One region of the Fictibacillus arsenicus genome, then DNA from elsewhere that is predicted to be linked to it. Evidence: riboswitches for the same ligand, from Rfam matches in the RefSeq annotation. Region 1 holds a riboswitch; each other region holds the start of a gene.

The links. Region 1 has a riboswitch for S-adenosylmethionine ahead of metK (methionine adenosyltransferase). Riboswitches for the same ligand answer to the same signal wherever they lie in the genome.
Region 2: it holds a riboswitch for S-adenosylmethionine, as region 1 does, so the genes downstream of both, ABE41_RS20090 (LLM class flavin-dependent oxidoreductase) here and metK (methionine adenosyltransferase) in region 1, are expected to answer to the same signal.
Region 3: it holds a riboswitch for S-adenosylmethionine, as region 1 does, so the genes downstream of both, mtnK (S-methyl-5-thioribose kinase) here and metK (methionine adenosyltransferase) in region 1, are expected to answer to the same signal.
Region 4: it holds a riboswitch for S-adenosylmethionine, as region 1 does, so the genes downstream of both, sfnG (dimethylsulfone monooxygenase SfnG) here and metK (methionine adenosyltransferase) in region 1, are expected to answer to the same signal.

The regions. Positions count from the first base shown of each region.
Region 1 is NZ_CP016761.1:2,891,790-2,900,066, reverse strand. It holds gene ABE41_RS14890 (ABC transporter substrate-binding protein) at 1-255, opposite strand, end outside; gene ABE41_RS14885 (alpha/beta hydrolase family protein) at 362-1,159, shown strand; gene ABE41_RS14880 (TetR/AcrR family transcriptional regulator) at 1,172-1,786, opposite strand; gene ABE41_RS14875 (MFS transporter) at 1,740-3,026, opposite strand; gene pckA (phosphoenolpyruvate carboxykinase (ATP)) at 3,160-4,743, opposite strand; SAM riboswitch class I at 5,005-5,134, shown strand; gene metK (methionine adenosyltransferase) at 5,296-6,501, shown strand; gene ABE41_RS14860 (UDP binding domain-containing protein) at 6,783-7,103, opposite strand; gene ABE41_RS14855 (phosphatase PAP2 family protein) at 7,174-7,710, opposite strand; gene ABE41_RS14850 (manganese catalase family protein) at 7,832-8,277, opposite strand, start outside.
Region 2 is NZ_CP016761.1:3,981,441-3,989,717, forward strand. It holds gene ABE41_RS20085 (MetQ/NlpA family ABC transporter substrate-binding protein) at 1-540, opposite strand, end outside; gene ABE41_RS20090 (LLM class flavin-dependent oxidoreductase) at 560-1,954, opposite strand; SAM riboswitch class I at 2,076-2,178, opposite strand; SAM riboswitch class I at 2,339-2,453, shown strand; gene ABE41_RS20095 (acyl-CoA dehydrogenase family protein) at 2,541-3,722, shown strand; gene ABE41_RS20100 (PTS fructose transporter subunit IIABC) at 3,915-5,825, opposite strand; gene ABE41_RS20105 (BCCT family transporter) at 5,952-7,499, opposite strand; partial or broken gene ABE41_RS20110 (SDR family oxidoreductase) at 7,616-7,858, opposite strand; gene ABE41_RS20115 (CaiB/BaiF CoA transferase family protein) at 8,154-8,277, opposite strand, start outside.
Region 3 is NZ_CP016761.1:1,569,213-1,577,489, forward strand. It holds gene ABE41_RS08255 (ornithine--oxo-acid transaminase) at 1-767, opposite strand, end outside; gene ABE41_RS08260 (YisL family protein) at 915-1,271, shown strand; gene ABE41_RS08265 (bifunctional diguanylate cyclase/phosphodiesterase) at 1,431-3,272, shown strand; gene mtnA (S-methyl-5-thioribose-1-phosphate isomerase) at 3,297-4,352, opposite strand; gene mtnK (S-methyl-5-thioribose kinase) at 4,356-5,573, opposite strand; SAM riboswitch class I at 5,661-5,834, opposite strand; gene ABE41_RS08280 (carbon-nitrogen family hydrolase) at 6,223-7,005, opposite strand; gene ABE41_RS08285 (pyridoxal phosphate-dependent aminotransferase) at 7,125-8,277, shown strand, end outside.
Region 4 is NZ_CP016761.1:886,394-894,670, forward strand. It holds gene ABE41_RS04720 (type 1 glutamine amidotransferase domain-containing protein) at 1-663, shown strand; gene ABE41_RS04725 (alpha/beta fold hydrolase) at 773-1,582, shown strand; gene ABE41_RS04730 (GNAT family N-acetyltransferase) at 1,641-2,126, shown strand; gene ABE41_RS04735 (DUF421 domain-containing protein) at 2,134-2,835, opposite strand; SAM riboswitch class I at 2,979-3,089, shown strand; gene sfnG (dimethylsulfone monooxygenase SfnG) at 3,321-4,409, shown strand; gene ABE41_RS04745 (aspartate aminotransferase family protein) at 4,739-6,085, shown strand; gene ABE41_RS04750 (pyridoxal phosphate-dependent decarboxylase family protein) at 6,095-7,588, shown strand; gene ABE41_RS04755 (IucA/IucC family protein) at 7,585-8,277, shown strand, end outside.

The sequences.
Region 1 (8,277 bases):
AGCACCGTCTGACAGTAAAGCAGTCATCGTTTTATCTCCGCCCCAAGTTGTTGTTAACTCAACGTTAATCCCTTCATCTTCAAAAAAACCTTTTTCAATGGCTACATATTGAGGGGCGTAAAAGATGGAGCGGGTAACCTCTGCTATACGGACTTTTTCTTGTTTAGAACTGGAAGTGCTGCAGCCAGCCAGAAGCAAGGAAAAGGCAAGCAGGAAAGTAAACAGTAAAGTGAATTTCCTTTTTATATGTTTCATTGCAATCCTCCTGCACAAATAGGGATGAAGTCATGACTTTTATGTAATAATGTATGTGATTACTGAAAATGTGTGTTTACCCACTAAATAAATAAGGAGTGTCGGAATGAAACGAGCAAAAATCATAGAATGGCAGCGATTTCCTTCCCCACATCCAACCATTAGATTGTATGTTGTAACGTACTTAAATGACGGATTGAGAATAAAAGGTCTGGCTGCTCTGCCTGAGGGAGAAGGCCCTTTTCCGGGATTTCTCTATTTAAGAGGCGGTATTAAGTCAGTTGGCATGGTTCGTATCGCGAGGATTATTCAATTCGCATCACAAGGATTTGCAGTTATGGCTCCATATTACAGAGGAAACTTGGGTGGAGAGGGAAACGAAGACTTTGCTGGTAAGGATCGTACAGATGCCTTTGCTGCATTTGAAGTGCTGAAACAATTTCCAAAAGTTGATGACAATGAAATCCACGTGTTTGGCTTTTCCAGAGGCGGACCGATGGCATTGTTTACTGCCATGAAGTACCCTGAAATCAAATCTGTAGTTACTTGGGGCGGTGTAACAGATATGGCTGTCACTTATGAGGAAAGAGAAGACTTGCGGCGGATGATGAAGAGGGTAATCGGCGGCACCCCAGAAAAGTATCCTGAAGAATACGAATGGCGGTCGCCCTTGTATTACTGTAGTGAATTGCAAGTCCCTCTACTGTGTATCCACGGAATGAAGGATGAAAATGTGAGTGTACAGCACACACTTAAGATTGAAAAAAGGTTAGGAGAACTCGGGAAACCATGTGAAACTTGGATCTATCCCGAATATACGCATTACTTCCCGCCAAAAGAAAACAGAAAAATAACATATGCGCTATGTGAGTGGATGAAGGAGCAAGGAAAAGGAGCTGAATGAAAACAGCTCCTTTTATTGATGTTTTACACCTAACATACTGGCTAAATGAGACAAGAAGATATCAATTTGAGCGTTAAAGTTTAAATCTTTTTTATTAAGGAAGATTGTGGCTATATTTATCCCATCGTTAAAGGTTATAAAATACCTTGCGATTGTATCTAAAGGGTATTTGGGGTTGAATTCACCTTTTTTTACGCCTTCATCAAATAAATTCATAAGGTGTTCAATGGCAAATTCATATCGTTCTTTCATGTAGATTTTTTTCTCGGGCAGCAGTCTATTGATTAAGAAGTATTCGATTTGTACAGCTCCAAACAAATCTTCTGTATCATCAGCAGATTTATAATCTTCAAAATCCTTTACCAATGAATTCCAGATTGAAGGATGTTTAGCTATATCTTTAATTTCTTTACTGTAAGTCCGATTTGAATCTTCTAATATAGATAAAAACAAGTCTTCCTTACTAGAAAAGTATGAATAAACACCGCCCCTGCTTAAATCGACTGCATCAATTACATCTTGCATGACAAAGGCTTCATATCCTTTTTTAATAAATATCTTTTTTGCAGCCTCCAGAATGCTACGCTTCCGCTCTTCTTTGTGGCTCTCCGTTACTTTCGGTGACATATGGTTCTCCTTTTTTCCTTTTAGACTGTGCTCTTAAAATAAAAGCTATCACACTTATAAAGCACAATCCACTAGATGTAACTATAAAGATAGGGATTACTCCGAATAAATTTGCTAAGAATCCACCAGCAATAGGACCGACTAAAGAGGAAAACGTCATGATGCTTCCGATTGTACCGAATGTACGGCTGGTCATGTGTTCTGGAGTTAGTTTTAATACATTGGACTGAAAGGGAATAAAAACATAACCAGCTCCAACACAAGCTAAAAATGTTATAGAAGGTGCCCAAAACATAGGATTGGAAAGATTATAATCAGTAAGGATAGCTAGACTTCCAAATCCTAAACCGAGTGTGAATATTCCTCCTGCCATAGCCTTAATTGCATTTTTAATTTCAAACTTACTCAAGATGATTCCAGTAACTAAAAATCCTGCTCCAGAAGCGGTCATAACAGTACCAATTAATCGTGGTGATACTTCTTTTAATTCTCTAAAGAGAGTAACGAACTGTGAATCTGACATCTGAATAACGAACATGGTAACAGCCATTAAAAGCGTTCCGTACATAATAGCAGGAATACCCTTAATAAATGAGAGGCCATCAAGCATTTCTTTGATAAAGTTCTTCTTTAGCTTATTCTCTTCGTGTTCTTCATTTAGAATTTGTGAAGGGTTTGCTGGAATCTTAAGCAGGAGAAGAACGGATAGTAAAAAGGTTATTGCATCAAGAAAAAAGATGATCTTGAAATTCCATAGTGCAAGAAGAAGGCCGCTTACTGCAGGTCCGATTATTTTCGTGCCGCTCTCAATTATGGAACTGATTGAGGCAGCTTGCTGCATGTGGTGATCAGGCACAATTTCTTTTAGCTTTCCGTTTTTGGCCGGTGTAAAGAGAGCCGAAAAAATACCTAAACCAAATAATAAAGTATACACATGCCAAAGTTCATTAGCAAAAACGAGACCAAAAATAATGAAACCTCTTGCCGTATCAGAAATAATCATAATGTATTTGCGTTCCCAACGATCAGCCAAGACACCTGCTACAGGTCCTAGTAAAGTCATTGGGAGGGCAAGAGATAAGATTATTAACGAAACTTGTAGTGGTGTGGCTTCCCATTTAAGTCCCACAAGCGTAAATACAGCAAGAATTGACAGCCAGTCTCCAAGATTGGAAATCAGTTGAGCAGAAATTAAAAATTGATAAGGTTTGTTTTTTAATAATTTTTCCGATTGTTCCATGTAATCAGCTCCCAGTTTTTAAAGTGACATCCATGTCGTTATTATAAATGACATCCATGTCACTTTACAACTGTTTTTTCTAATAAATACCAAAAACCCTCCCGCTGGATAAGGGAGGGTTGATTTAAGATGATTAAGCGAGTGGTCCTGCTTGCGTGATTTCAGAAGAAACGGATTTGAATTTTTCAAAGTTAGCATTAAATTTAGCAGCAAGTTCTTTTGCTTTTATATCATACTGTTCAGGGTTATCCCATGTTTTCTTTGGCTGAAGAACTTGGTCAGGGACACCAGGGCAATGTGTTGGAATGTGAAGTCCGAATACAGGATCTACAACAGTTTCAACAGATGTCAGTTCACCCTCAAGTGCCGCTTGAACCATAGCACGAGTGTAAGATAAATTCATACGGCTTCCGACACCATATTCACCGCCAGACCAGCCTGTGTTAACAAGGAATACTTGAACATTATGCTGATCGATTTTCTTGCCTAGCATTTCTGCATAAACAGTTGCAGGCAACGGAAGGAATGGAGCACCAAAACATGTTGAGAAAGTTGCTTGCGGTGAGGTAACTCCTCTTTCAGTTCCAGCAAGCTTGCTTGTATATCCAGATAAGAAATGGTACATCGCTTGTTCTTTTGTTAATTTACTGATTGGAGGCAATACTCCAAAAGCATCAGCTGTTAAAAAGATAATTGTATTTGGATGACCTGCCACACTTGGCTGAATGATGTTTGGAATGGCATCAACAGGATATGCCGCTCTTGTATTTTCAGTTAATGTGGAATCCTTATAATCCGCAATACGAGAATCATCATCGATCATTACATTCTCTAATACACTTCCAAAACGAATGGCATTCCAAATCTGCGGCTCTTTTTCTTTGGAAAGATCGATTGTCTTTGCATAGCATCCGCCTTCGACGTTAAATACTCCAGTGTTAGCCCATCCGTGCTCATCGTCTCCGATTAAGCGTCGGTTAGGATCAGCAGAAAGTGTTGTTTTCCCTGTTCCGGACAAGCCGAAGAAAAGAGCTACATCACCTTCGTTTCCAACGTTGGCTGAACAGTGCATAGAAAGGATCCCTTTTTCAGGAAGCAAGTAATTCATAACAGAGAATACTGATTTTTTAATCTCACCAGCGTATTCTGTACCGCCGATTAATACGATTCGTTTTTCAAAAGAAATAATAATAAACGTTTCAGAGTTTGTTCCATCATCAGCAGGATTTACTTGGAATCCAGGAGCTGAAACTACTGTAAATTGAGATTCATGTGAAGCAAGTTCTGTTTCATTTGGACGCACAAACATTTGATGTGCAAATAAATTGTGCCATGCATATTCGTTAATAACTTGAATAGGAAGACGGTACTCTTGATCTGCCCCTGCGAACCCCTTAAATAAGAATAACTCTTCTTTAGTGCCTAAGTATTGAAGTACTTTTTTATATAATTTATCAAAGTTTTCAGGTGAAAATGGTTTGTTTACTTTGCCCCAGTCAATGGATTTTTTTACGGATGCATCTTCAACAATAAATTTATCCTCAGGGGACCGGCCTGTGTATTTCCCCGTGGTTGCTCGAAGTGCACCTGTAGAAGTAAGAATGCCTTCTTTTCTTGTTAATGATTTCTCTACTAAAACCGGAACAGGCAAGTTCTGGTGAGTTGTTTCACGGGTCACAAGTTCATTTAAGGTTGTCGTAAATTCCAAAGTATTCATATCAGACAGTACCATCCTTTATCCTAGAGTGATATATTCGAAAATTAGTATAACACATTAATTTAAATAATGTATACTATTTTATGAAAGCGCATCAGAAAAGTTCTTAATCCAGAAAAAAAGGCTTAAATACACCAGGAATCTCCATCATATTGAAAGCGATATCAAAAAAGTGCGAAATTCAGCTTCTTCTTATTGATATTAAAGGGATTTCTATTGACATCATAAAGTCATTGCGCTATTATATTTCGAGAACGGCTACTCTTATTCTGAGTAGGTGGAGGGACAGGCCCTATGAAACCCAGCAACCGACATGAAAGCGGAGTTTATAATCTGCTTAAAATGAAAAGGTGCTAACCTGCAAGGTGAAAATAACCTTGGACAATAAGAGGATGAAGGCATTTTTATTTTAAACCTTTTCCCTCGTGAATGATATGTGAAACAGGGAAGGGCTTTTTTTATGCCTTTTTCAAGTTAAGAACATAAACAATACAAAATAGATAAGAATAAAGTACCGTATCATACTGAAAGCAATTAAGGGAGGATATTAATTTGTCCAAAAAAGTTAGTCGTCGTTTATTTACATCTGAGTCGGTAACAGAAGGTCATCCGGATAAGATTTGTGACCAGATATCAGATGCAATTCTAGATGAAATTTTAGCTAGTGATGCTAATGCACGTGTAGCATGTGAAACATCTGTTACAACAGGTCTTGTACTTGTTGCTGGTGAGATCACAACTTCTACTTATGTAGATATCCCAAAAGTTGTACGTGAAACAATTAAAGAAATAGGATATGACCGTGCAAAATACGGTTTCGATTCTGAAACTTGTGCAGTACTGACTTCTATCGATGAGCAATCTGCTGATATCGCGATGGGTGTAGACCAAGCGCTAGAAGCAAGAGAAGGCTCTATGACAGATGCTGAGATCGAAGCGATCGGTGCAGGTGATCAAGGTCTAATGTTCGGTTTTGCTTGTAATGAAACAGAAGAGCTTATGCCTCTTCCAATCTCATTAGCTCATAAATTATCTCGCCGTCTTACTGAAGTACGTAAGTCTGAAGAAATTCCTTACTTGCGTCCAGATGGAAAAACTCAAGTAACAGTTGAATATGATGAGAACGACAAGCCAGTACGTATTGATACAATCGTTATTTCTACCCAGCACCACCCAGAGAACACACTTGAAGAAATTCAGAAAGACATTAAAGAAAAAGTGATCAAGCCAGTTGTTCCTGCTGAGTTAATTGATGAGAACACAAAATACTTCATTAACCCTACAGGCCGTTTCGTTATCGGCGGACCACAAGGTGATGCTGGTCTAACTGGACGTAAGATCATCGTTGATACTTACGGCGGTTATGCACGTCACGGTGGCGGAGCATTCTCTGGTAAGGATGCTACAAAAGTTGACCGTTCAGCTGCGTACGCTGCTCGTTATGTTGCGAAAAACATCGTAGCTTCAGGTCTTGCAGATAAAGTTGAAGTTCAGCTTGCATACGCGATCGGTGTGGCTCAGCCTGTATCAATTGCTGTAAACACTTTTGAAACGGGTAAAGTATCAGAAGAAGTTCTTGTAGAATTAGTTCGCAACAATTTCGATCTTCGTCCGGCTGGAATCATCAAGATGCTTGATCTTCGCCGTCCGATCTACAAGCAAACTGCTGCATATGGTCACTTTGGCCGTACAGATGTGGATCTTCCATGGGAGAAAACTGACAAAGCAGAAGAGCTTAAGAACCAAGCAAATATTTAATGTGATAAAACAGACTCTTGTTAAAAGGGAGTCTGTTTTTGTTTTTGGGTCTTTGAGCTGCGAAGTTTGACGAGATGTGTCGACTTGTGGTTATTTTAAAAATAACGTGGGATTATTCCATTTAACGTGGGAAAAAAGTGATTAACCATGGAATTATCGTTTCCTATACCTAAAGGGGTATTGGGAAAAGGGACTTTATTTACCCTAAACTGCCGCTAAATCTTCCCCCGATATAGCTTAAACATGAAAAAGCCTGCCATTTTTCAATGGCAGGCATCTTTTTATACAAATAGCTTATTTTTAACACCTAAACTGCTAACTTGTGGTCTTCCAATTGACTCATAATGCAAAGGATGCTGTTCAGCAGCATTTCTGACCTCTTCAAGAGTAAACATGTTTCTCCCATCAAAAATAACAGGCTGCTTCATTCTTCTGATATTTTCTGCTTGCAAAAGTTGTATAAAATCATCCCATTCAGTAACGATAACTGTAATTTCCGAATCAGTAATGGCTGATTCAAAAGTATGGGCAATTTGCACACCTTCTACGGGAAAATCTCTAACGAGCGGATCGAATGCAGTCACTCGAGCTCCCTCGTTCACGAGTTAACGATTTTTCCATTTCATAATGTTTCAGGTCTTTACGGGGAATTCCAACATAAAATTAGGCTAGCTAGGAAAAAAGCTTTACTAAGAACAATGAAACAAAGCTTGAACTTATGCCGAGAACAATCCCGGCAAGAACATCAGTAGGGTAATGAAGCCCGAGATACATCCGTGAAATAGCTACCAAGAGAGCTGCGAAAAGCAGAAACACGCCCAAAAACGGGTTTAATAGGATAAGAGGTGTCACAATAGAAAAAATGGCTGTTGTGTGACCAGAAGGGAAAGAATGATCTTTCAACGGATTGTCTCCGATATTCGTATCGGGAAGGCTCAAGTATGGACGCTTCCGAGGATATATTTTTTTCGAAATCATAACTGGGATGTGACTGATGATGAGTGAAACCATACAGACAGCTCCCCATGATTTTAAATGTGCAGGGAGGAGCAATAAAAGAAGAACAGCTGTTGAGATCGTAGCAGTTGCGCCGCCAAGATGAGTCCACACATGAAAGAAACGATCCATGGAACTTCTGTGCATTCGTCCATTAATAAGCCGGAAAAATGTGCATTCTTTTTCGTAAAGCCAATTAATAACTTTTGCCATTAATATCCCCTCTTTATTTTATAGCTTGATATGTTCATCATAAAATAAAATTGTTATGGAGAAATGAAGGCAGTGTAAATATTTATAAAAAAAACCGTCCAAAAACGCTGGACGGTAAAAATCAGAAAAATATTTTCCGGTCTCGTTCTTCTTTTAATATTTCAACAGCTTCCCGGAAACGCTGGGAGTGGATAATCTCTCTTTCTCTTAAGAAACGAAGAGAATCATTCAAGTCGGGGTCATCTGACATGTTTATAATCCATTGATAGGTAGCCCGGGCCTTTTCCTCTGCAGCTATATCTTCATAAAGGTCAGCGATCGGGTCCCCTTTTGCTGCTATGTAACTTGCAGTAAAAGGTACACCTGCTGCATTATGATAAAACAAAGCACTATCATGGTTAACGTAATGATCTTCTATTCCTGCTGCTTTTATTTGATCAGGTGTTGCATCTTTCGTCAGCTTGTAGATCATTGTTGCGATCATTTCTAGATGTGCAAACTCTTCTGTACCGATATCCGTTAATAGACCGATTACTTTATCAGGAATTGTATACCGCTGATTTAAGT
Region 2 (8,277 bases), 1.1 Mb from region 1:
TACTGGCTGAAATTTAAGCTTCTTCGGATTTTTTATGACGTCTTTTTCTGATACTCGCAGCGGATTTGCTTTACCGTCAATCTCAATTAATCCGTTATCTCTTAAAACCGTTAAACCGCGAGCTAGATTTGTTGGGTCATTTGCTAGTGCGACCGTGCTCCCAGGCTTGATTTCTTCGAGCGATTTAAATTTGTTGGAGTATATGCCGATAGGTGCTGTTGGAACCGTCACTACACTTGATAATTTCATATTATTTTCTTTTGAAAAAGCGTCCATATACACCTTATGCTGAAACAGATTTGCATCCAGCGAACCGCTTTTAAGTGATATATTCGGCTGTACATAGTCATTGAATTCCTTAACCTCGACTTTGTATCCCTTTTTCTCTAAATATGGCTTAACGCCTTTTTCAAGCATATCGCTATATGGAACGGTAGCTCCGAGTGTGATATCCTTCTTTTCCCCTTCTCCTGAAGCTCCACATCCAGCTAAAGCTATGATGGCTGTGAGCCCTATGATTAAACGAGTTATTTTTTTCATTCTTATCTCCACTCCTTTTCTATTGGTTAGTTTCCGCTAGAACTCTTCGATACTTTGCTGCTGGATGGTCACTTGGCAATAAGCTCTCTCCATGCGGAAATAATTTTTCCCTCAACGTTCCTTTGCTGTACTCTTTTTTATACAGTCCTCTTTCTTGAAGTACCGGTACGACCATTTCCACAAAAGCTTCCAGATCACCCGGAGTTACAAGGTGATTTAAGTTAAATCCATCAACACCAGACTCCTCAAACTGAGCTTGAATCCCGTCTGCTACTTGTTCTGGACTGCCAACAATATAGCTTCCCCTGTCAGGTGACTCAAACCGGTTAAGCACTTCTCCTACAGTAAGTTTTTTTGGTGCATCCTTTGTAAGTGTGGCAGCTTTGTAATGACCGCCTTCCGTAGACTTTGTATATTCAAATGGAAGGCCAGGATCAAGTTCTTCGTATTCAGCAATATCATATCCGCTTGCACCATACTGTGCTTTTGCAGCATCAGAGCTCCAAACCTTTGAATATTCCTCAAACTTCTGCTCTGCTTCCTCTGTCGTTTCTCCAACTACAACATTTAGGAAAGAAAAGATTTTTATATCTTCAGGGTTCCGTCCATGTTTTTTCGCTCGCTCTCTAATATCATCTGCATAGAAGCGAATTCTTTTTGCTGTTGGACCTCCCACAAAAATACACTCAGCATGTTTTGCCGCAAAATCACGCCCTCTTTCTGAGGTGCCTGCCTGATAAATAACAGGTGTTCTTTGGAGGGATGGCTCGCTTAAATGAGGTCCCTCCACTTTAAAATACTGTCCTTCGTGGTTAATCTCATGTACTTTTTCAGGATCGACTAGAGTGTCCGTCCCGATATCTTCAACAACCGCACCATCTTCCCAGCTGTTTTCCCAAAGTTTATAAGACACTTCTAGATACTCATCAGCAATGTTATAACGCTCATCGTGTTTAATCATATCCTCCAGGCCAAAATTTCTGGCTGCATTAGGAAGATAGGAAGTAACGACATTCCAGGCAATCCTTCCTTTCGTTAAATGATCGAGTGTAGAAAAACGGCGTGCATTTCCAAAAGGCTGTTCATATGTGGTACTAACCGTAATTGCAAACGATAAATTTTCAGTTACACTAGCCATCGCTGAGATAAGCAAAGCGGGATCATTTAACGGAACCTGCAGTCCATCCCTGATTGAAGGGGCTTTACTCTTTTGATAAACGTCATAGACACCTAGAACATCTGCAAAAAATATGGCATCAAACTTCCCTTTCTCCAGCAGCTTGGCATAATCAATCCAATAATCTAAGTCTTTATAACCCTTATGCCGTTTATTTTCCGGGTGCTTCCAAAGTCCATGAGAGTTATGCATGGCACTTGTCATCTCAAATGCGTTTAACAAAATTTCTTTACTCAAAATGATTTCCTCCGTAACGTTTGAATTTTTTGTACCGCTCCCAAGAGAAAAAATAAAAACCTCTTCATGAATAAGAAGAGGTTAATAAAATACGTGAAATGGAAAAAACGCATTTGATCTCTCCTTATCTATCAAGCTTGTAAGCTTGCTGGAATTGGCACAGTTCTAAAATAGTTGTTGCCGAGGCTTCAAAGGGCCAGTCCCTCCACCTCTCTCGATAAGAAATCGATAGTATTCAATTTATCAACAGAATATACAGGAATAAAAATAGCCTGTCAACGCACTTTCCCAAAATAATATAAAAATTTTAAGTTTTCAGTTTTTCATTGACAATATACTACCTAGTATCTTATAGTGATGACAATTAAAATTTATAATCTATTATTCTTATCACGAGTCAGGGGAGGAACTGGTCCTATGATCCTGCAGCAACCGCTTATCTTTACTAGATAAGAAAGGTGCTAATTCCAGCAGACATGCTATGTCTGAGAGATGAGAAAGAGTTCTTTAACAACGTCCTCTTTCGTCATTTTGAAAGGAGGATTTTTTTATGTCCTCTGAAAAATAATTGCAGGAGGAAAATTTCATGTCAAGAACTTATGTGGAAACAGAACAAGATAAGATACAAACAAACGTAAAAGAAATCTTAAAACAAGCAGAAGAGCTAAAAGAAGTTTTCAGCAGAAGAGCCGATGTGATTGATTCAGAAGGGATATTCCCTTATGAAAATTTTGCGGATCTAAAAAAAATGAACTTCCTATCTCTGACGATACCAAAAGAGTTTGGCGGCCAAGGCCTCAACCTTCTTGAATATTTACAAGTCCAAGAAATTTTAGCTCAAGGCGATGCCCCTACTGCTCTATCTTTGGGATGGCACTTAGGTGTAATGCTTGAAGCGGCTGAAAACAGGCATTGGCAAGGTTCAGCTTTTGAAAAGGTCAGCTCATTAATTGTTCAGGAAAGGTTACTCTTTAATTTGGCTCAGACAGAGCGAGCTACTGGAAGTCCTTCAAGAGGCGGAACCCCAGGCACAATTGCCAAAAAAGAAGAAAACGGCTGGCGTTTGAACGGAATTAAAGCATTTACTTCTATGGCTGAAGCTCTCGATTATTCCATTATTACAGCAGATCTTAATCACACCGGTAAAAAGGGTTTTATTTTAGTTGATCATAAACGAGAGGGTGTTTCTGTAAAAGAAACCTGGGACAGTATATCTATGAGAGGTACTAAAAGTGATGACCTTGTACTAGAAGATGTACTTGTTGATGAAGAAGACCTCTTATTTGTAGAAGATGGCCGTTCAGCCACAACAAGAGGATGGTATCTTCAAGTACCTGCCGTTTATATTGGGATTGCCGCCGCTGCAAAGAATTATGCGATAAAATTCGCTTCAGAATACAGTCCGAGCACCCTGCCAGGTCCAATAATAGAAGTCCCGGAAGTGAGAAGGAAAATTGGAAAGATTGAACTGGAACTTTTTAATGCACGCCAGGTGTTATATGCTGTTGCAAGGAAATGGGTCGATCAGCCAGAGCAGCGAATAAATATGGCTTCAGAGCTTGCTGCTGTTAAGCATATTGCGACGAACAGTGCGAACAAAGTAGTTGATTTAGCGATGAAGATCGTCGGGGCTAGAAGTCTTTCTGCTTCCAACCCGCTGCAAAGGCATTTTCGTGATGTGCGTGCAGGACTTCATAATCCTCCGACAGATGATGCAATCGTCTACTCATTAGCAGATGCAGTACTTTCTCAGGAGGAACATATATAAATAAATGAATAGAAATCTGTGTCGACTGACAGATTCATGTCAAAATAAGCAGATTTTTGTGAAATGAGATTACGGCCATCATACGTTAAAATGGATACAATATATTCGTTTATTACAAGATAGATAAGAACACCTATAAAATGCCTAAGTAATGAATAGAAAAAGAAGGTGACCTTTTATCACCTTCTTTTACTAATTAATATTTTCTAAAAGCTTATAAGCTTCCTCTTTTGTCTGAACGGCTAATAATTGTTCTCGATAGTTTTCATCCATCAGCTTACGAGAAAGCATCTGAAGAATTTTTAAATGTTCGTTTCCTTCATTATGTTTAGGAACGGCTATCATAAAAATTAATTTAGCTGCAGATCCATCAAGACTATTCCAGTCTACTCCATCACGTTTTAGTCCAAACACAACCCTTGGAGTTTTAACTGATTCTGATTTTCCATGAGGAATAGCTATATTCATACCGATCCCTGTTGTACTCTCTTTCTCACGGCTTACAATAGCTTGTTTAAATTCTCCTTTTGATGAAAGTGTTCCTGAATAATCAAGTTTGTTTATCATCTCTTCAATGACTTCATTCCTCGTAGAACCCTCTAAATCCAGATCAATTAGATCAAGATCCATAATATCTGTCAGCTTATTGATTGAAGTTTCTTTTTGAATTGTTTCATGTGGAACATTTTTGGTTTCTTCAACAGTTAACTGATTTTCAGTCTCTATATCTTTTTTTAAGAAGTTAACTAAAATGGCCGTTACAAATACTCCAGCAATAACAGCCACAAAGAACATTAGCACATTATCTACCGCTCCAAGCACTGCAACGATAGGTCCGCCATGTGCTACCCGGTCTCCGACATTTCCAAGCATTGCAATAACGGATCCTGTCATAGATCCTGCCATAATACTTGGTATTACACGCAAAGGATCTTGTGCTGCAAATGGAATAGCCCCTTCAGTAATTCCGAAGAGCCCCATTGTAAATGCTGCTTTTCCTGCTTCCCGTTCTGCAGCCCGGAATTTTCTTTTGTTCAATAATGTAGCTACACCCATTCCAATAGGAGGTATACAGATTGCAACTGCAATGGGACCCATAATTTCATAGTTTCCTTCACCAATCATGGCTGATCCGAATAAGAACGCAACTTTATTTACGGGTCCCCCCATATCAAACGAGATCATCGCACCTAAGATTAGTGCTAATAGCAATGAGCTCGTCCCTTGCATACCTGCCAGCCACGCTGTTAAGCCTTCAAATATACCCGCAACTGGAGCTCCAATTAGGAATACAAACGCTAATCCTACAATTAATGATGCTAGTACCGGAATAATGATGATAGGCATAATTGGCTGAATCGCTTTTGGAACATTTATTTTTTTGATAGCTAACGCTACATAACCAGCCAGGAAACCGGCGATTATTCCTCCAAGAAATCCAGCACCCGCTTCACTGCCGTAAAAACTTCCGTTAGCCGCTATAAACCCGCCAATGATACCTGGAGCAAGTCCAGGACGATCAGCGATACTGTAGGCAATATAACCTGCTAATATTGGAACCATGAAAGTAAACGATGCACCGCCAATCTGCTCTATCGTTTTCCAAAAGGAGTCCTCTGGAATCACAATTCCTCCAGGTGTTTTTTCTCCCCCTAGCGTTAAAGCAATCGCGATTAACAGACCACCGACTACAATGAAAGGAACCATAAAGGATACACCATTCATTAAATGGCGATAAATCGGATTCTCTTTCTTCTCTTTCTTATTGTTGTCTATTTTGCTGCCGGCTTTATAAACAGGAACATCACCATTTTTCAACTTCCTGATTAATTGCTCTGGTTTACGAATACCCTCCTGTACACCTGTGACCAATACCTTTTTACCGATAAACCGTTCTTTGTCTACAGTTTTATCAGCGGCAATGATAATGCCATCTGCTTCTAGAATATCTTGATCTGTTAATTCGTTCTCCACCCCGATGGAACCTTGTGTTTCAATTTTTATTTCAACTCCCATTTGATCAGCTGCTTTTTGTAAATTTTCGGCGGCCATATACGTATGGGCTATTCCGTTGGGGCATGAAGTAATAGCTAAGATTTTCAAATTTAAATTCCTCCTGCAAATATGCCTTATTAAAGTAATCGCTTCCAGGTTTCTTAAAGTGTAGGTAATTGATATAAATAGAAGCGAGATAGAATAATCTCTATACTCGCCATAAAATAAATTCTTCTATTCTTTCTTCTTTGCCAGCTTTTCAATTCTTTTAAAACGTCTTAAATCAGCTTTTCGGATTGGAAGCGGCTCTCTTTTTAGAAGCTTTATGGTTGAGAATAAGAGCAGCAGCAAAATAACTATAAAAGGCAATGCTGCAATTAATGAAGCTGTCTGCAGCGCTTCAAGTCCTCCTGCATACAGCAGAACTGCTGCGATGGCAGCCATCAGTATTCCCCATACAAATTTTGCGAACTGCGGCGGGTTCAAGCTTCCATGCGAGGTCATGCTTGCAAGAATATATGTCGCTGAATCCGCCGAAGTAACTAGGAAAGTAAAAATAAGTAAAAGTGAAATAACTGATAGCATATCCGTCATAGGTAAGCCTTCGTACACTTGAAAAAGAGCTGAAGTTAAATCAGCATCCACCGCTTCTGCAATTTGAGTGCCGTTATGTAAGTCATTCCATAGGGCTGTTCCACCGAAAGTAGCAATCCAAAGACAAGCAATTGCAGGGGGAATAACCATGACACCTATAATAAATTCCCTTATCGTTCTTCCTCTCGAAACTCTCGCCACAAAAGCTCCAACAAATGGAGACCATGCGATTACCCAAGCCCAATAAAAAATTGTCCAGTCTCTGATCCAAGTACCACCTTTATATGGCTGCACTCTTAAACTGTTTTGAACAAAGTTGGTAATATAATCTCCAATAGCCAAAGTAAAGGACTCTAGAATAAAGACTTTCGGACCTGCTGCAAAGACAAATAAAAGAAGACCAATCGCAAGACCTAAATTCAAATTACTTAAGTATTTGATTCCTTTCTTTAACCCTGTTGTGGAAGAAAGCATATAAGCTATAAACATGAACAGAATGATTGTCAGCTGAATACCAATGGAGTTACCCGTTTTAAATACGATATTTAATCCGCCGTTCATTTGAAGAACGCCAAGTCCTACGGATGTTGCTATACCCATTACTGTTGCAATAACCGCAAAAGAATCAATGGTATTTTTCACAGCTCGTCTGCTCCCAATTACTGGTTCTAAAGCAGTAGAAACGAGTCCGTCTTTTTGCTTTCTAAATTGCAAAAAACCAATTACAAGCCCAACCAGCGCAAAAACAGACCATTGGCTGATTCCCCAATGGAAAAAAGAATAACCCATAGCTAGTCTAGCAGCTTCTTCTGTTTGTCCTTTAACGGCAGAGAATGGCGGAGAAAAGAAATGACTCATTGGTTCTGCTACTCCCCAAAATACAAGACCAGCACCGAATCCGGCAGAAAATAGCATGCCGATCCATGTGAAAAATGAGAATTCTGGGCTTTCATTTTCCCCTCCTAGACGAATTGCACCGTACTTGCTGAATGCGAGTCCAACTAAGAAAATAATAATAATGAAAACAGAAAATAAATAGAACCAACCAAAATTGATCGTGGTAAAATCAAATAATTTACCAGCAACTTTCCCGAATTTTTTTGGCATGACTGCTCCAATCAAAACGAATAACATGATGACCGCAGCTGACACATAAAATACAGGATTTTTCCAAACCTCACTTTTCATGTCGTGCCCCCTTAAAAATAATTTACTTATTTACTATTACCTATCAATTGGTTCGTAAACATGTGTATATAAACAAAAAAACCTCAGCACAAGTTTGCCGAGGTTAAATAAATCAATTATTGAGCTGTATAACCGCCATCAATGACAATTGCTTGTCCTGTTACACTCTTCGCTTTGTCACTGGATAAGAACATAGCATAGTCAGCAATTTCACTTACTTCCATAAGACGTTTTTGCGGAACTAGCGGATAAATTACTTCTTCAAGCACTTTATCTAAAGATACATTTTTTGTTTTCGCCAAGTCTTCTAATTGACCGCGAACAAGGGGAGTATCTACACATCCAGGGCAAAGTGCGTTACATTTTTTCATCTGAAATATATAGAATATCAATTTAAATAAGAGTTTTAATGACGTACTTAAACAAACCGAAGTAAATCTTTTTATACAAAACGAAATTCATAGTAACAAATAATTTTTGAACATTAGCAGTGTGATTTTACTCGATAAGGCTGGTTTTTATGAGTTTATCGTGGTGATGATAGACATGTCTATATTATTAGTTTAGTGGATTTGAAAATTTAATAAAAATAACCGATATCCTTAAAAGATACGGTTAAAGTAACAAATATTAATGATATTGTTTAGAGCCTGTTTATATAATACCCGTACTTCTCCATGCCAAAAGCTCACTTTCAGATATATGAAGCAACTTTTTAAGTACTTCGTCAGTATGTTCTCCCTTTTCTGGTGCAGACGGCAGATCTTCTGTTCTCAGC
Region 3 (8,277 bases), 1.3 Mb from region 1:
TACATGTCTGGCTCAATTTCTTCCCAGTCACAAGCGAACATTTTACCAGAACGGCCAAGTCCTGATTGGATTTCATCTGCTACAAAAAGAACATTCTCAGATTTACACACTTCTAGAGCTTCCTTTAAGAAGCCTTCACGCGGGATAACGATTCCAGCTTCACCTTGAATCGGTTCTAAGATGAATGCTGCAGTGTTTGGAGTAATAGCAGCCTTCAATGCTTCCAAATCGCCGTAAGGAATTACTTTGATTCCAGGAAGCATAGGGCCGAATCCGCGCTGATAATCTGGATCAGAGCTCATGGATACGGCTGTCATCGTACGTCCATGGAAGTTTCCTTCGCAAACGATGATTTCTGCTTGGTTATCAGCAACACCTTTCACATCATATGCCCAGCGGCGTACAGCTTTGATTGCTGTTTCAACAGCTTCAGCACCAGTGTTCATAGGAAGTACCATGTCTTTTTTCGTCAGGCTAGAAACTTTTTCATAAAAATCGCCTAGCTGATCGTTGTGGAACGCACGTGAAGTCAGTGTTACTCTGTCTGCTTGATCTTTAAGCGCCTGGATGATTTTAGGGTGGCGGTGTCCTTGGTTTACCGCGGAGTATGCACTAAGCATATCCATGTAACGGTTTCCTTCAGGATCTGTTACCCATACACCTTCAGCTTTTGAAATGACGATCGGCAGCGGATGATAGTTTTGTGCACCATACTGCTCCGTTTTAGAAATAACAGTTTCCGTATTCTTTGTCTGTGTCTGTTTCATAGGAAACACCTCTATTCTGCAAGATTTCTCACAGTGCTATTATACCAATGAAAGTGCTTTCTTTACAGGGGCAACTCATATGGTTGTCTTGTTTGCTCGACTTCGTGGTATATTAATATGGAGAATTATACATAGGAGGATATATTTATGATTCATGCACATGTTACATCTTGGTTTCTGGCTCTCATTTTGTTTTTTGTAACGTATATGCTATACAAAAAAAATGCCGGAAAAAAATCTAAAATTTTTCATATGATCCTGCGAGTTTTGTATTTAGCCATACTTGCAACAGGTGGGCACATGCTTGCTGGCTACCTTACAGACCCTGGAATTGTAAATAATGGTCCTATTATTATTAAAGGTGTTCTAGGGCTAGTTATGATCGGATTGATGGAAATCATCCTTGTTCAAAGAAAACGCGGTGAAGGCCGTTTAATGAACTGGGTGTTTTTCTGGGTATCACTTGTTTTAGTATTATTCTATGGTTATATCGTGCTTGGATAAATGATAGAGAGAAATCGTCTGATTTTAAATCAGGCGATTTTTTATATGGTAAAAATAACCACCAATAGTCCTGTTAAGATATTGAACTGTGCACCGATATTAATAGTGGCATTATGCCCAAAGCCATATGATTGTTCTTTTAGCAGATGAGGTGTAATCATGAGAACCTTCAATTATCTAAATAAAAATGACAATAAAATAAAATTAAAAATGCCGGAGCAATCACAAGAAATAGATGACCTCTTAGCGATGTCACACTTAGTTCAAGCAAGTGCGAAAGAGATGGAACAGCTTAATAATACTCTTCTCGAGTCTGAACAGCGGTACAAATCACTATTCGAACACAACCCAGATATGATCTATTCTATGGATATGAACGGATATATTACGAGTGTGAATCCAGCACTTGTACAAACGTTAGGATTTTCTGAATCAGATATGCTCCAGGCTCATGCGTTAAATTTCGTATGTAAGAAAGATCATAAGCGTGTTGTTGAACATTTTCGTCTTGCCATTCATGAAAAACCCCAAACTTTTGTAACGAGTATCATGAAAAAAGACGGCAGTGAAATCGTATGCAGCATTACGAACATACCGATCGTAGTGAACAAGGCAGTAGTTGGTGTATACGGAATAAGCAAAAACATAACGTGGCAGAAAAATGCAGAAAAGAAGATTGAAAGACTTGCTTTTCATGACTCACTGACAGGCTTGCCGAACCGAAGTCAATTCGAGAAAAGACTTCGTGAGTTAGTGGAAGAGAACCATCATACAAAAAAGAAACTAGCTGTCATGTTTATAGATATTGACCATTTTAAAATCATAAATGAGAGTCTAGGTCACCATATCGGCGATGTAGTATTAAAGCATGTTAGCAAGCAGCTGAGACAGACGATTAAAGGGGACGACCTTTTATGCCGCTTTGCTGGAGATGTGTTCACGCTTATCCTGCCAATGCTTGATAAGTCAGGGGAAGTCATAGATACGGCAAACAGAATTACAGAAGCGTTAAAAATGCCGATCTATTTAGATGGACAGGAATATACAGTCAGCGCATCGATCGGAATCAGCATCTACCCAGACGATAGTATGGAAGCAGATGTACTGATCAAAAATGCTGACATTGCTCTTCATAAGGCAAAAGAAAAAGGACGCGGCAAGCGTGAGTTTTTCAAAGGTGAAATGAACGCATTTACACTTGAGCGCCTTAAGCTCGAAGGCTATTTAAGAAAGGCGATTCAAAAAGGAGAGCTTCAGCCTTACTTTCAGCCGCAGCTATGCATGAAGACGGAAAGAATCACTGGATTTGAAGCCCTTCTACGCTGGAACCACCCGGAACTTGGCCTTGTCTCACCGATGCAGTTTGTTCCTCTTGCAGAAGAAATTGGACTGATAGATGACATTGGAAGATTTGTTCTCTTTGAATCTTGTAAACAGCTAAGACACTGGCACGATGAAGGTGCACACCATCTTTCTATATCTGTAAATGTTTCAGGAAGGCAGTTTCAGAGATTGTCCTTCGTATATGAAGTAAAAGAGGCGCTGCAAGCGTCAGGTATACCCGCTGAGTGTCTGCATTTGGAGTTAACCGAAAGCACGATGATTCATAATGTGCAATACAGTATAAGCATTATGCAGGAATTAAGAGAACTAGGTGTTAAACTATCGATCGATGATTTTGGCACAGGCTATAGTTCACTTAGCTATTTAAAAGATTTTCCTGTTGATTCGCTTAAAATCGATCAAAGCTTTATCCGTCACTTGAGTGATGACTTTTTCAATACGAGTGATGCCGCCATCATTAAGGCTATTATTATGATGTGTGAAGGTTTGTCGTTAACTACAGTGGCAGAAGGTGTTGAAACATACGAACAGATGAAGCTTCTTCGTGAATATGGCTGCCACACCGCACAAGGATATATCATCAGTAAACCAATGCCTGCTAATGAAGCCCAACTTTTTTTAGATGAATTTTATACAATAAAAAACAGCACATCCTGACCAAAGGGTGTGCTGTTTTTTGTATTAGCTGTTTTCCTTCTTAAGCACAGATAGAGAATCTTTGTAATTACCGCTTACAATACCTTTTTCTGTAATGATAGCTGATATATACTCAGCGGGTGTTACATCAAAAGCAGGATTGAACACTTTAATGCCTTCAGGTGCAATACGGATACCGTTTAAATGAGTGACTTCTTCTTCAGGACGTTCCTCGATCGGAATATCTTCACCGCTTGCAGTTCTTAAATCTAAAGTAGATAAAGGGCAAGCGACATAAAAGGGAATGCCCAGTGCTTTTGCTTGGAGAGCTAATCCGAACGTTCCGATTTTGTTCGCGGTATCTCCATTCGCCGCAACACGGTCACAGCCTACGATAACAGCTTTTATATTTTTTGTTTTAAGGGTATGTGCTGCCATATTGTCTGTAATGAGCGTTACATCAATATCATTTGCCTGAAGCTCCCAAGCTGTTAAACGAGCCCCTTGGAGAACAGGCCGTGTTTCGTTTGCGTAAACGGAGAGATTCAATCCTCTTTCTTTTGCAAGGTGAAAAGGAGCCAGCGCTGTGCCGTATTTACTTGTTGCGATCGCACCAGCATTACAGATAGTCATTACTGCATCGCCATCCTGTAAAAGTGAAAGAGCATATTCACCAATCTTGCGGCATGTGTTTTCATCTTCTGTCTGAATGTTGATCGCTTCTTGCTCAATCTTTTCTTTAGCATCTTCTACAGAAACGGCTTTTTGCGCAGCGCGAACTACCCGGTCCAGTGCCCAAAATAAGTTAACAGCTGTCGGCCGGGAAGATGCAAGATAATTTCGCTGAACTTGCAGCTTTGATAAAAAGGATTCAAGTTGATTATCTTTCTCGCTGTTGCTCCAAAGCACAAGGCCAAAAGCGGCTGCGATGCCGATTGCAGGTGCACCCCGAACCTTTAGTTTTGATATGGCATCCCACACATGCTCGATACTCGTTACATTCAAGTATACAGTGTGATGTGGAAGCTGCTGCTGGTCTAAGATAAGAAGATGGTCCCTGCGATATCGAACAGAAGGGACCCATTTTTCAGCTACGGTCATTCTTTATGCACCTCTAATCCAGTTAGTTAATTGAGTGATACTCGTAAATTTTCTTTGGTTTTTTATGAGATAGCTTCCTAGCTCAAGCGCTTTTTTCTTATAAAAAAGTTCAATATCTTTTTGTTCAATGGAATCAAGGTCAACAACATGTGCAAGACCGATCGTTCTTCGTATCACTTCACAGCCGGCAAAACCGATTGCTTCCTGAAAAGTGTGCTGAAGGAAATTTTCAAGAACGCCTTCTGTTTTTACAAAAGGATCTGATGATTTTTCGCGCCATAGTTCTGTAAAAGTATTCGTGTATGTCTCCCATGTTTTCTCGATCGTTTGCAGCAGGAAAGACTGTACAGATTCACGATGGAACGGTTCTTTTGTATGTGCGTTCTGTGAAAGATGATTCAATGTCAGATTCGCAAAAAAGTGTGCAAGATCAAAACCAGCTGGACCGTAGAAAGCAAATTCCGGATCAATCACTTTTGTCGAGTCTTCTTTTACAAAAATACTTCCTGTATGAAGGTCGCCATGCAGCAAAATTTCAGCTCTAGTTAAAAAAGAAAATCGGAGTTGAGCGACTTCACGAAGCAATTCTTGATCTGACCAAATTTTTTCTACACTACTTTTTAGTTCAGCAGGAAACTCGTTTGTGTCATGGTCAAAAAATGGATCTGTAAATACTAAGTCCTCTGTAATCTTGCAAAGTTCAGGGTTGGAAAAACGCTTTACCTTTTCTTTTTTATCGAAAGGGTGGAGATAAAAATCACTGGAATAAAAAGCTGTGTTTGCTGCGAATGTTCCGATATCTTTTGCTAGAAGAGGATAGGTATTTCCTTCGATCAAACCTTTGCGCAATATGACATGGTCTGAAAGATCTTCCATCACTGTTACGGCTAAGTGTGAATCGGAGTAATAAACTTTTGGTACGAGATGCGGAACGGACTCCGCTTCTTGCAATAAAGCATCACTTTCGATTCTGGCTCTGTCTAAAGTAAGCGGCCAGCTTTCTCCGACTACTTTTGCATAAGGAAGAGCCTGCTTCACGATCAGTGCTTTTTGGGAATCAGAATCTTGTACACGGAAAACAAGATTTAAGTTGCCATCACCAATCTCTTGAACAACTAGATTATTTAGAGATGCTGAGTTAAAGAAGTTCAAAGGCTTAATTACATCAAGTACAGTCAGTTCGTTTAATGGTTCATATGCTGGTTTTACTTTTACGGTCATTTTTTGTTCCCCCCGGAATGTTTTAGAAAAATAAAAGAGCCTCTTTTCATATTAGAAAAGAGGCCCGGAAAGACAGTTGTCCCGCGCCTCTTATCTTAGCAAAACGAGTAGTTTTGCTGGAATTAGCACCGTGCCATACGCTGATTTTAATAAAAAAATCCAGCGGCTCCCCATATCTTGCGGGCGCCCCATTTCACAATGGTATTACGGTCGGTTGCTGGGTTTCATCGGGCCATTCCCTCCACCTGCTCTTGATAAGAGACCAATTATTCAGTTCGTTAAAAGCGAAATAATATTCGCGCAATTCATAATCGTTATACTACAATGTTTGGAAACGATTTGTCAAACTTTTTTTGTGACTATTCTTTTGGGTTATGAAAGTTGTTTTCGTAAACAAAGTAGTCATAGAAAGGGTTGATTTCCTCTCCAGGTGCTCGATTTCCGTGGGGTGTGCGGTGAGCCCCCTAGGCTAAATAAGCCTGCCGGGGTCTCACCTGTCCCACTAATCCCGCAGGAGTCTCGCACCTTACGTTCCAATCAACTAGTCGACGAAGTGTACTCCAAGAAAATATTCAAAAGCAACAGTCTTTAGCGTTGATTTATGCTCCAGATTTCCCGGACGGGTAAGGAGAGCAAGCTAAATGCGGTGTTAGTAAAGATCTATACGGCGGTCATTAAAAACAGGAACCTTCGCCCGTACTTCATCAACCAATTCAGGAGATATGTCAGCAGTAAGAATTTCTTCTTCAGAAACGGAGGCTTCTGCGACAATATCGCCCCAAGGATCGATGATCATAGACTGGCCAGCGAATGTATTGTTCGGATCGCTTCCAACACGATTGCATGCTACAACATAGCATTGATTTTCAATAGCACGTGCAATCAAAAGAGCGCGCCAGTGAGTCTGCCGCTGAATCGGCCATTGAGCAGGAACGAATAAAACTTTTGCCCCTTTTATAAAAGGCATGCGTATCCATTCAGGAAAACGGATATCATAGCAGATTGCAGCTGAAGACAATATGCCATCAACTGTGAAAATACCGCTTTCTTTGCCAGGAGCGATATATTTTTCTTCTTCCATAAGCGTAATAAGGTGTGCCTTGGAATACGTTCCGATATGCGAACCATTTCTGTCAAAGCTCAGCATCGTATTATAAACGTCATTACCTTTACGGAATGCAACAGATCCGCCAATGAGGTTAATTCCAAACTCTTTTGCAAGGGAACTGAGCCATTTTTTTGCTTTTTCACCATTTTCATCACTGATCTCGTCTAGGCGCGTCAGATCATACCCTGTATCCCAAAGTTCAGGAAGTACTATGGAGTCAGGCTTATAAAGCCGAACTGCCTCACGGATTTTTTTCTCGATATGCTCCATATTTTTTTCAGGATTTCCAAATTGGACATCCACTTGTATACATACTATTTTCATAAAAAAACACTCCTATCTGGCATAGAAATACCAAAAAAAGTCTTTACAGAATTTCCTTAAGCGTATAACATAACTGATTAGAATTTCAAGAACATTCAAATTAGACTGGAAGTGATCGTTTGAAACGTTTTGAACAGGCAGAGGTCATGGCTAAACTGCCAGAGCAATTTTTCGCTAAACTTGTAAAAAAAGTATCACATTATGTGGAGCAAGGCTATGATGTTATTAATCTTGGACAAGGGAACCCGGACCAGCCCACGCCAAATCATATTGTAGAAGCGTTAAAAGAAGGGGCAGACAATCCTGCATATCACAAATACTCGCCGTTTCGCGGACATTCTTTTTTAAAGCAGGCTGCAGCCGATTTTTATAAAAGAGAATACGGAGTTACGCTGGATCCGGAAAAAGAAGTAGCAGTATTGTTCGGAGGTAAAACGGGTTTAGTAGAGTTATCTCAATGCTATTTAAATTCTGGAGATATTGCTCTTGTTCCAGATCCAGGATATCCTGATTACTGGTCAGGAATTGCAATGGCTGGGGCGAAGATGGAGACGATGCCTCTCTTAGCAGAGAATGCTTTTTTGCCTGATTATGATCGTTTAGAAGAAAATGTGCTGCAAGAAGCTAAACTTATGTTCTTAAACTATCCGAACAATCCGACGGCTGGTGTCGCAACAAAAGACTTTTTTGAAGATACCGTTGAACTGGCAAAAAAGCATGATATTTTAGTGTGCCATGATTTTGCGTATGGTGCGATTGGATTTGAAGGTAAAAAGCCTGTCAGCTTTTTAGAGGCTGATGGAGCGAAAGAAGTTGGAATAGAAATCTATACATTGTCCAAAACTTACAACATGGCTGGCTGGCGTGTCGGTTTCGCAGTCGGAAATGAGCAAGTCATTGAATCTATCAACCTTCTTCAAGACCATTTTTATGTCAGTCTATTTGGAGCCGTGCAGCATGCAGCGGCCGCAGCACTCAATGAATCCCAGGAATGCGTGGATGAGCTGGTAGCAACATATGAAAAGAGGCGCAATGCTTTTATCGGCAGGTTAAGAGAAAACGGCTGGAACGTCGAAGCTCCAAAGGGTTCGTTCTTCTGCTGGCTGCCAGTTCCTGAAGGATACACGTCAGAAACGTTTGCGGATCATTTACTAGAAAAAGCGCATGTTGTCGTTGCTCCAGGGATCGGATTTGGAAAAGAAGGAGACAAATATGTGAGGGCAGGTTTGCTTACTTCAGAAGATAGGCTAATAGAAGCAGCCGACAGAATCG
Region 4 (8,277 bases), 2.0 Mb from region 1:
ATGTCAAAACGCGTATTGATTGTCGTAACAAACCACCAAAATATCGGAAATAACAAAACAGGTCTCTGGCTCGAAGAGTTTGCAGTCCCTTATAATGAATTTCGTGATAAAGGATATGACATTACAGTCAAAAGTATTAAAGGCGGCAGTATTCCTTTAGATCCCAACAGCTTAGAAGAAGTCGAACAAGATCAATATAAGGAGGCATTATCACTTCTGGAGGATACAGCTGAACTTAGTGCAGACGATGCAGTAAGTTATGATGCGATCTTCTTGCCTGGCGGTCATGGAACAGTCTTTGATTTCCCGAAAAGTGATGCGCTAAAAGAAGTGGTAAGCCAGATGGCGCAGACAAATAAGGTGATCGGCAGTGTTTGTCACGGACCTGCTGGACTTACAACAGCGACACTGAAAGATGGATCTTCTATTGTAAAAGGAAAGATCGTTACAGCCTTTACCGATGAAGAGGAAGAAGAAATGCAGCTTACGAAAGAAGTGCCATTCTTGCTCGAAACAAAACTTCGTGAGCTTGGTGCAGAATTTCAGAGAGCTGGTAAATGGGAAGATTTTGCCGTTACAGATGGAAATCTTGTTACCGGACAAAACCCGCAGTCCAGCAGAAGTGTAGCGCTTCGCATGATCGAAGTCCTTGATAAGAAGTAATATATAAATTTACAAAACGGCCGGCTTCTGCTGGTTGTTTTTTTAGTTATTCACCCATTAAAAAAATGTGAGTATTTTATTAAAGACATTTTAAAATGGGGGAATTCTTGTGGGGTACTATATTAGAGTTGAGGAGAACGTCAGGATTTATGTGGAAGATGTTAACCCTGGCGCTGAAAAAACAATTCTTTTTATTCATGGATGGCCTGCGAATCACAAGCTGTTTGAGTATCAGTTTAATCAGCTGCCATCGATGGGTTTTAGATGTATCGGCATTGACCTTAGAGGATTCGGCAAGTCCGATAAACCGTACTCGGGCTATTCATATGATCGATTGGCAGATGATATTTATGCAGTTGTTCAGACATTGAAATTACGGGATTTCACGCTTGTCGGGCACTCTGTTGGTGGGGCGATTTCAATCAGGTATATGGCAAGACATAATAGCTTTGGGGTTTCAAAACTTGCTTTGCTTGGTGCTGCAGCTCCTAGTTTTACGAAGCGCGCTGATTTCCCATTCGGTCATACCGTTGAAGAAGTTAACACTTTTATCTCTGATACGTATAAAGATCGGCCTAAAATGCTTCAAGGATTCGGTGATATTTTTTTCTTTAAATATGTAACGGCTCCTTTTTCCGACTGGTTCTTTCAGTTAGGTTTAGAAGCTGCAGGATATTCGACTGCAGCAGTCTTAGGCTCTTTGCGTGATGAATCGCTTTTTTCTGATCTAGGTAAAATTCAAGTCCCGACCCTTATTCTGCATGGTGTTCATGATCAGGTTTGTCCATATCCTTTAGCTTTGGCGATGCAGAAAGGAATACGAAATTCCAAACTTGTTCCGATAAATAACAGCGGTCATGGGCTGTTCTGGGAAGAGTGGGAAGAAGTTAACAGAGAAATTGTCCAGTTTATTGGATAAGGAGGAACGAGCAGTTCTATATAGAAAAAAGAGGAAAGTACAATTTAGGAGATAAAAGATGAAGATAGAGTTAAAAAAAGTAACTCGCGACAATTGGGAAGAAGCATTAGGACTGCGTGTAAAGGAAGAACAAAGCAAGTTTGCACCGATTCCTGCTGTATCACTAGCCAAAGTTATTAAGCCAGACGGACCTGATGTTGAGTATCTGCCCTTTGCCATCTATGCTGAAGATAAAATGGTTGGTTTTATTATGCATGCATATGAAAAAGAAACATCAGATATGTACTGGATTAACGGGTTTATCATTGATAAAAAATATCAAGGAATCGGCTATGGAAGGGCAGCTATTATTGAAATGATCGCTTGGATCAGAAAGTCATTTAATCAGTGCTGCGAGATCCGGATAACCGTATATCAGGATAATCATCATGCAAAAAAGCTATATGAGAGTTTAGGATTCATTAAGACCACTCTAATGTCTGGAGAGGAAGAAGTGTGGCGTTTGCCTTTGGAAAAAGCTATGCGTAAAAAGAGTACAAAATAACATGTAATTACTTGTAATACATCACGTGAAGGTGTTCATGATGATCGAGTGTTGCGAGCAGAATATCAGGCAGTATAGTATTCTGTTTTTGAATTTGATCTAACAGCCAAGCCTCATTTTTTCCTGTTTCCAAAAGTTCTTGTTGATTGATTTTTCCTTCTTTAATGACAACCTGAGGATAATCGAATGGCTTTGGCGGCAAGTTTATATCTTTTTGAATAACGGTTTGGTATTGCGGCTGTAAAAATGAAGTAATGGTGCCATTGGATTCAAACAAAGCGAGTGCGACTTCTTGAATATCTATTACCCTATGTTTTCGCAGTTCAGAAAATAAAACATCCATTGAAATTCGGGCTTTTTTTAAGTTCTTATATAAAATTTGTCCATTCTTTACTAACGGAATAGGTGCCGGATCTATTAATTTTCTTAGCGGGTGCCAATGAAGGCCAGTCATGGTTGTAGTCACATAAAGAATAACAAGAACGGACATTGTGATAAGAGAACCTTTAAGCCCAAGATGCTGGTCAGAAAGCGGATGGGCAATGATGTTTCCAAAGATGAGAGCCATAATGAAATCTAATAAACGAAGCTGTGAAAAAGATCGTTGTCCCATCAATTTTACAGCAAACAGCATAAAGAAAAAGGCAACGATTGCCCTTAGAATCCATTCGATCGCCAATAAATTCTCTTGAGCTTGATAAAAATCCAGCATACTAGCACCTCGTAAATTCTTGATGCATATAGTATGGTCGTAAAAAATGACTTTTTAACCAGAAATAAATTATAAAAATAGTTTGACTATTCGTGCAGGTATGCTACAATCAATTTTAAATTAAAACTTAATCGAATTTCTTCTTATCCAGAGAGGTGGAGGGACTGACCCTGTGAAGCCTCGGCAACCAGCACATTTGTGCACGGTGCCAATTTCAGGGAAGCTTAGGGAATAAGCTCCGAAGATGAGAAGCAAGTGGGTACTTTTTTCGATATTCGAACCCCTTCGCTCTTTTCTTGGAGTGAGGGGTTTTTATTATTTTAAGGAGGTGGACGGCATTAAAAAAGGAGTGAAAGTATGGCAGTACTTTCACCCCGGCTGCGATTATCATCCTTGAGGAGGACACAGTATCGCTTAAATATTTTATCATTTTAAGTGAAATGGCGTCCAATTCAGGGAAAAATCCTTGAGGAGGAAAATAAATGAGTGAGTTGAAATTTGCGTATTGGGTACCGAATGTAAGCGGAGGTTTGGTCGTATCTAAGCTGCCGCAGGAAACAGACTGGACATTTGAAGCGAATAAACGTTATGCACAAATCGCGGAGGAATCAGGATTTGACTTTGCACTTCTTCAGACGCGATTCTTTGCCAGCTATGGTGCAGAATATCAGCTGGAGGCGGCTACACTTGCAGCAGCACTGGCAAGTGTAACGAAAAAGATTAATCTTATTTCAGCCGTTCATCCTGGTCTATGGCATCCTGGTGTTTATGCGAAAATGATGGCTACACTGGATAATATCTCTGGTGGCCGTGCTGCGATTAACGTAGTAAGCGGCTGGTTTAAAGGCGAGTTTACAGGCTACGGGGAACCGTGGCTGGAGCATGACGAACGATATCGCCGTTCTGAAGAATTTATTAGAGTTATAAGAAGTCTTTGGACAGAAGAAGAGACAACTTTTAAAGGTGATTTTTACAGAATAAATGGCGCTCCTTTGAAGCCGAAACCTGTTCAAAAGCCAACCCCTCCAATCTTTCAAGGAGGAAACTCAAAAGCTGCTAAAGAAATGGCAGCGAGAGTTTCAGATTGGTATTTTATGAACGGCAACACGACTGAGGGTTTTAAGAATCAGATCGAAGAAGTAAAAGCATTAGCTAAGAAAGAAGGTCGTACTTTGAAGTATGCGGCCAATGGATTTGTCATTGTACGAGATACAGAAGAAGAGGCTGTTCAAGTACTGCGTGATATTGTATCGAACGCTGATGTTGAAGCCGTTGAAGGATTTGGAGAGGCTGTAAAAGAAGCGGGGCAATCTTCTAAGGAAAAAGAAGGTATGTGGGCAAATTCAACATTCGAAGATCTCGTCCAATACAATGATGGATTTAAGACAGGATTGATCGGGACGCCTGAACAAGTAGCTGACCGCATTATTGAGCTGAAACAACTTGGAGTGGACCTTGTTTTGACAGCCTTTTTACATTATGAAAAAGATTTGAAGGACTTTGGGGAGAAAGTGATACCGCTGGTGAAAGAAAAAGAAACCAGATTGAAGGAAGAAGGAGTGCTTGTTTAGATTTGATACGAATATTGAGAAAAAGTCGCCATTGGCGGCTTTTTTGTTTTGTATTGTATAGAATTTACGAGCGATTCTGGAATTTTACGAGTGATTCTAAAATTTTTACAAGCAATTCTCAGTTCACGGGTTAAAATCGTAGTTCTTCTTCAGTTTGTAAGACTTAAGACCCAGGCGCCACTACCAGCCTTAAAAATTTATGGAAAGAACTTAGGGAAAATTCATCATTGACGATGATAATCATTATCATTTAAGGTTATACATGTAATTAATAATGAGAATCATTTTCAGTAATCTAAATTCAATCAAAATCTCAAGGAGGAGCAAACATGAGCACCTTACAAATGGAAATGAACGAACTTTATCTGAAGCAGCAGGAAAAACGGGAATCAAACGCGAGATCCTACCCTAGACGCATACCGATTGCTATAGAAGAAGCTGAAGGAATCTATGTAAAAGATGCAGATGGAAGAAAATTCATAGATTGTCTGGCCGGGGCAGGGACGCTGGCACTTGGGCATAATCATCCGGTTGTGATCGATGCGATTGAAAAAGTGCTACATGACAAGCGTCCATTACATACACTGGATTTAACGACGCCAGTAAAAGAAGAATTCGTAAGTGAAGTGTTTGATAGTTTACCAGAAGAATTCGCGAAACGAGCAAAGATTCAATTTTGCGGACCAACTGGCGGAGATGCGATTGAAGCTGCGATCAAACTCGTAAAAACAGCGACGGGAAGAAGAAGCATTCTATCTTTCCAAGGTGGGTATCACGGAGCAACACATGGAACGATGGCTCTATCCGGTAACTTAGGGCCGAAACAAAATGTTCAAGGGCTAATGCCAGATGTTCACTTCATGCCTTACCCGTATGCATATCGCTGTCCATTTGGGATGGGTGGAGATGACACTCATAAGATCAGTGCCAAATATATCGAAAACCTTTTATATGATCCGGAAAGCGGAATCTTGCCTCCAGCAGCAATGATCTTGGAAGTCGTACAAGGTGAAGGCGGATCCATCCCTGCACCGGTTGAGTGGCTCCGTGAAATACGCAGAATCACGAAAGAGCGCAATATTCCGCTTATTATCGATGAGGTTCAAACAGGTATTGGCCGTACAGGCGAGCTGTTTGCCTTCCAGCATGCAGGCATCATTCCTGATGTTGTTGTTTTATCAAAAGCTATTGGCGGAAGTTTGCCATTATCCGTTGTGATCTATGACCGTGAACTGGATAAATGGGCACCAGGAGCACATATCGGAACGTTCCGTGGTAATCAGATGGCGATGGCCGCTGGTACAGCTACTCTCAAATACATCAAAGAAAACAACTTATCACAGCATGCGAAAGAGCTCGGTGAAAAGCTCATGCTGGAACTAACTATTCTTCAAAATGAAATTTCTGAGATCGGTGATGTCCGCGGACGTGGATTGATGGTTGGGGCAGAAATTGTGAATCCAAAAATCCCGTCGGGGCAAAAAGGAACATTTGCGGCAAATCCTGAACTAGCGAGCCGCATTCAAAAAGAATGCTTTAAAAGAGGCTTGATTTTGGAAGTCGGAGGCAGATATGGAAGTGTCATCAGATTCCTGCCGCCACTTATCATTACTGAAGAACAGCTGGATGATGTGATAGCGATATTTACAGATGCGGTAAGAGCCGCGCTCAAATAGGGGTGCAGAATGAACACAACTGATTTTGACCGTTTTTTTCTAAATAACAGTGAAGCAGGATTGCAAAGTTTTCAGCACATCCTGTTTGAATCACAGCATTTGCTGAGCCAATTTTATAAAAACAATACAGATGCCTTTAACGGAAAGCATCCACATGACATTGAAAAAGAAATTCTTGCCATGCCTATCGCTTCAAAAGATGGAGATGATCCTCTCATGGTCCTTGAAGAAGTGAAAGAAAAGATCGTTAAAAACAGCATACACGTATCACACCCGACAAGTATAGGGCATCTTCATTGTCCTCCGCTTATTCCAGCAGTTGCAGCTGAGCTGATCATCGGTGTACTAAATCAATCGATGGATTCTTGGGATCAAAGCTCAAGCGCCACGTACCTGGAAGAACGGCTGATCCAGTGGGTGAGCGAAAAACTGGGACTTCCGAATACGGCAGATGGCACATTTACAAGCGGAGGCACACAATCCAACTATATGGGATTACTGTTAGCACGTGACCATTTCTGCGAAAAAGAGTGGAGCTGGAACGTGAAGATGGAAGGTCTTCCGCCTGAAGCAGGCAAGATGCGTATTCTTTGTTCTGAAGATGCTCATTTTACGGTGAAAAAGTCAGCGTTCCAGTTAGGAATAGGTGAACAGGCAGTTGTAACCATCGAAACCGATCACAACAAAAAGATGAATGCCAATGTATTAAATGAAGAAATAAATCGGTTAAAGTCTGAAGGCTTATATCCGATGTGTGTCGTTGCCACAGCGGGAACGACTGATTTCGGGAGCATCGATCCGATTCAGGATATAGCGGTGATAACTGAGAGGAACGGTCTATGGCTGCACGTTGATGCTGCTTATGGAGGGGCATTGATGCTGAGTAAAAAGCATTCGAACAAACTCGCTGGTATTGAACAAGCTGATTCAATCACCATTGATTTTCATAAGCAGTTTTATCAGCCGATCAGCTGCGGTGCATTCTTCGTGAAAAATAAAGAAAACTTCCGTTATGTTGCGCATCATGCTGATTACTTAAATCCTGAAAACGATGAGGAAGACGGACTCTTTCATCTGGTAAGCAAATCGGTTCAGACAACAAGACGATTTGACGCATTAAAACTTTTTATGTCACTTCGAATCGTCGGTGAAAAGAATTTTGCAAGCATGATCGATTATACACTTCACCTTGCGGAACAAACGGTTAAAGTGATGAATCAAAAAGATACATTCGAAGTGTGCAATATGCATCCGGAGATCAATGCCGTTGTATTCTGTTACAGAAATGATGACCTTGAAGAACGGGACAATATTAACACTTTTATTTATAAAAAACTTCTTCATACAGGTACGGCATTGGTTGCAAAAACAAAAGTGAAGAGCCGAGTATTTTTGAAATTTACATTGCTGAATCCGCGAACGACTATCGTGGATATTGAAGATATTCTTCATAGCATTTCTCAATTTGCAGCAGAGTACGAAAACAGGGGGATCACCCAATGACAAATCATAAATTACGAGCAGAAAATGCAAGCATGCAAAGTTTTTTAAACTGTTACCTTAGAGAAACACAAAATTTCACGGAAGATCATCCAGCTAGGGTGGAATGGCGCGGTGACACACCAGAAAAATGGCTGAAGATCTCATTAACAAATCAAGAAATATCCCTATTTGCAGCAGTTAAGCATTATTCATTAACAGGGCGTCATTTATTCCACTTCCCGGTTTTTTATAAAACGGATGAAAAAATGATTCCGCTTGATTACGTCACATTGGTTTCGCTTCTATCTAAAGAATTATTAATTGATCAAGAACGGGAAGATGCAGAAGATGAGCTGCTGCTTCGCACAATACTTAGCTGCCGAAACATTCACCGTTATTTAGAAGAACGTAAAGATGACGCAGATCAGTTAGAGCAAAGTGAGTTTACGTTTATTGAAGCAGAACAGTCTCTTTTATTCGGCCATCTGCTTCATCCGACACCAAAGAGTAAGCAAGGCATGAATGTGGAGCAAGAAGCACTTTATTCACCAGAACTAAAAGGTGCGTTCCAGCTGCATTTCTTTAAAGCAGACCGTTCTATTGTTGCTCAAGATTCGGCTCATGATTTGACAGCAGAAGAGATTACGCTGGAGCTTCTTAAACAAGATGAAAAGTTTACCAACACAATTGAGCAGGATGACCAGTCTGTC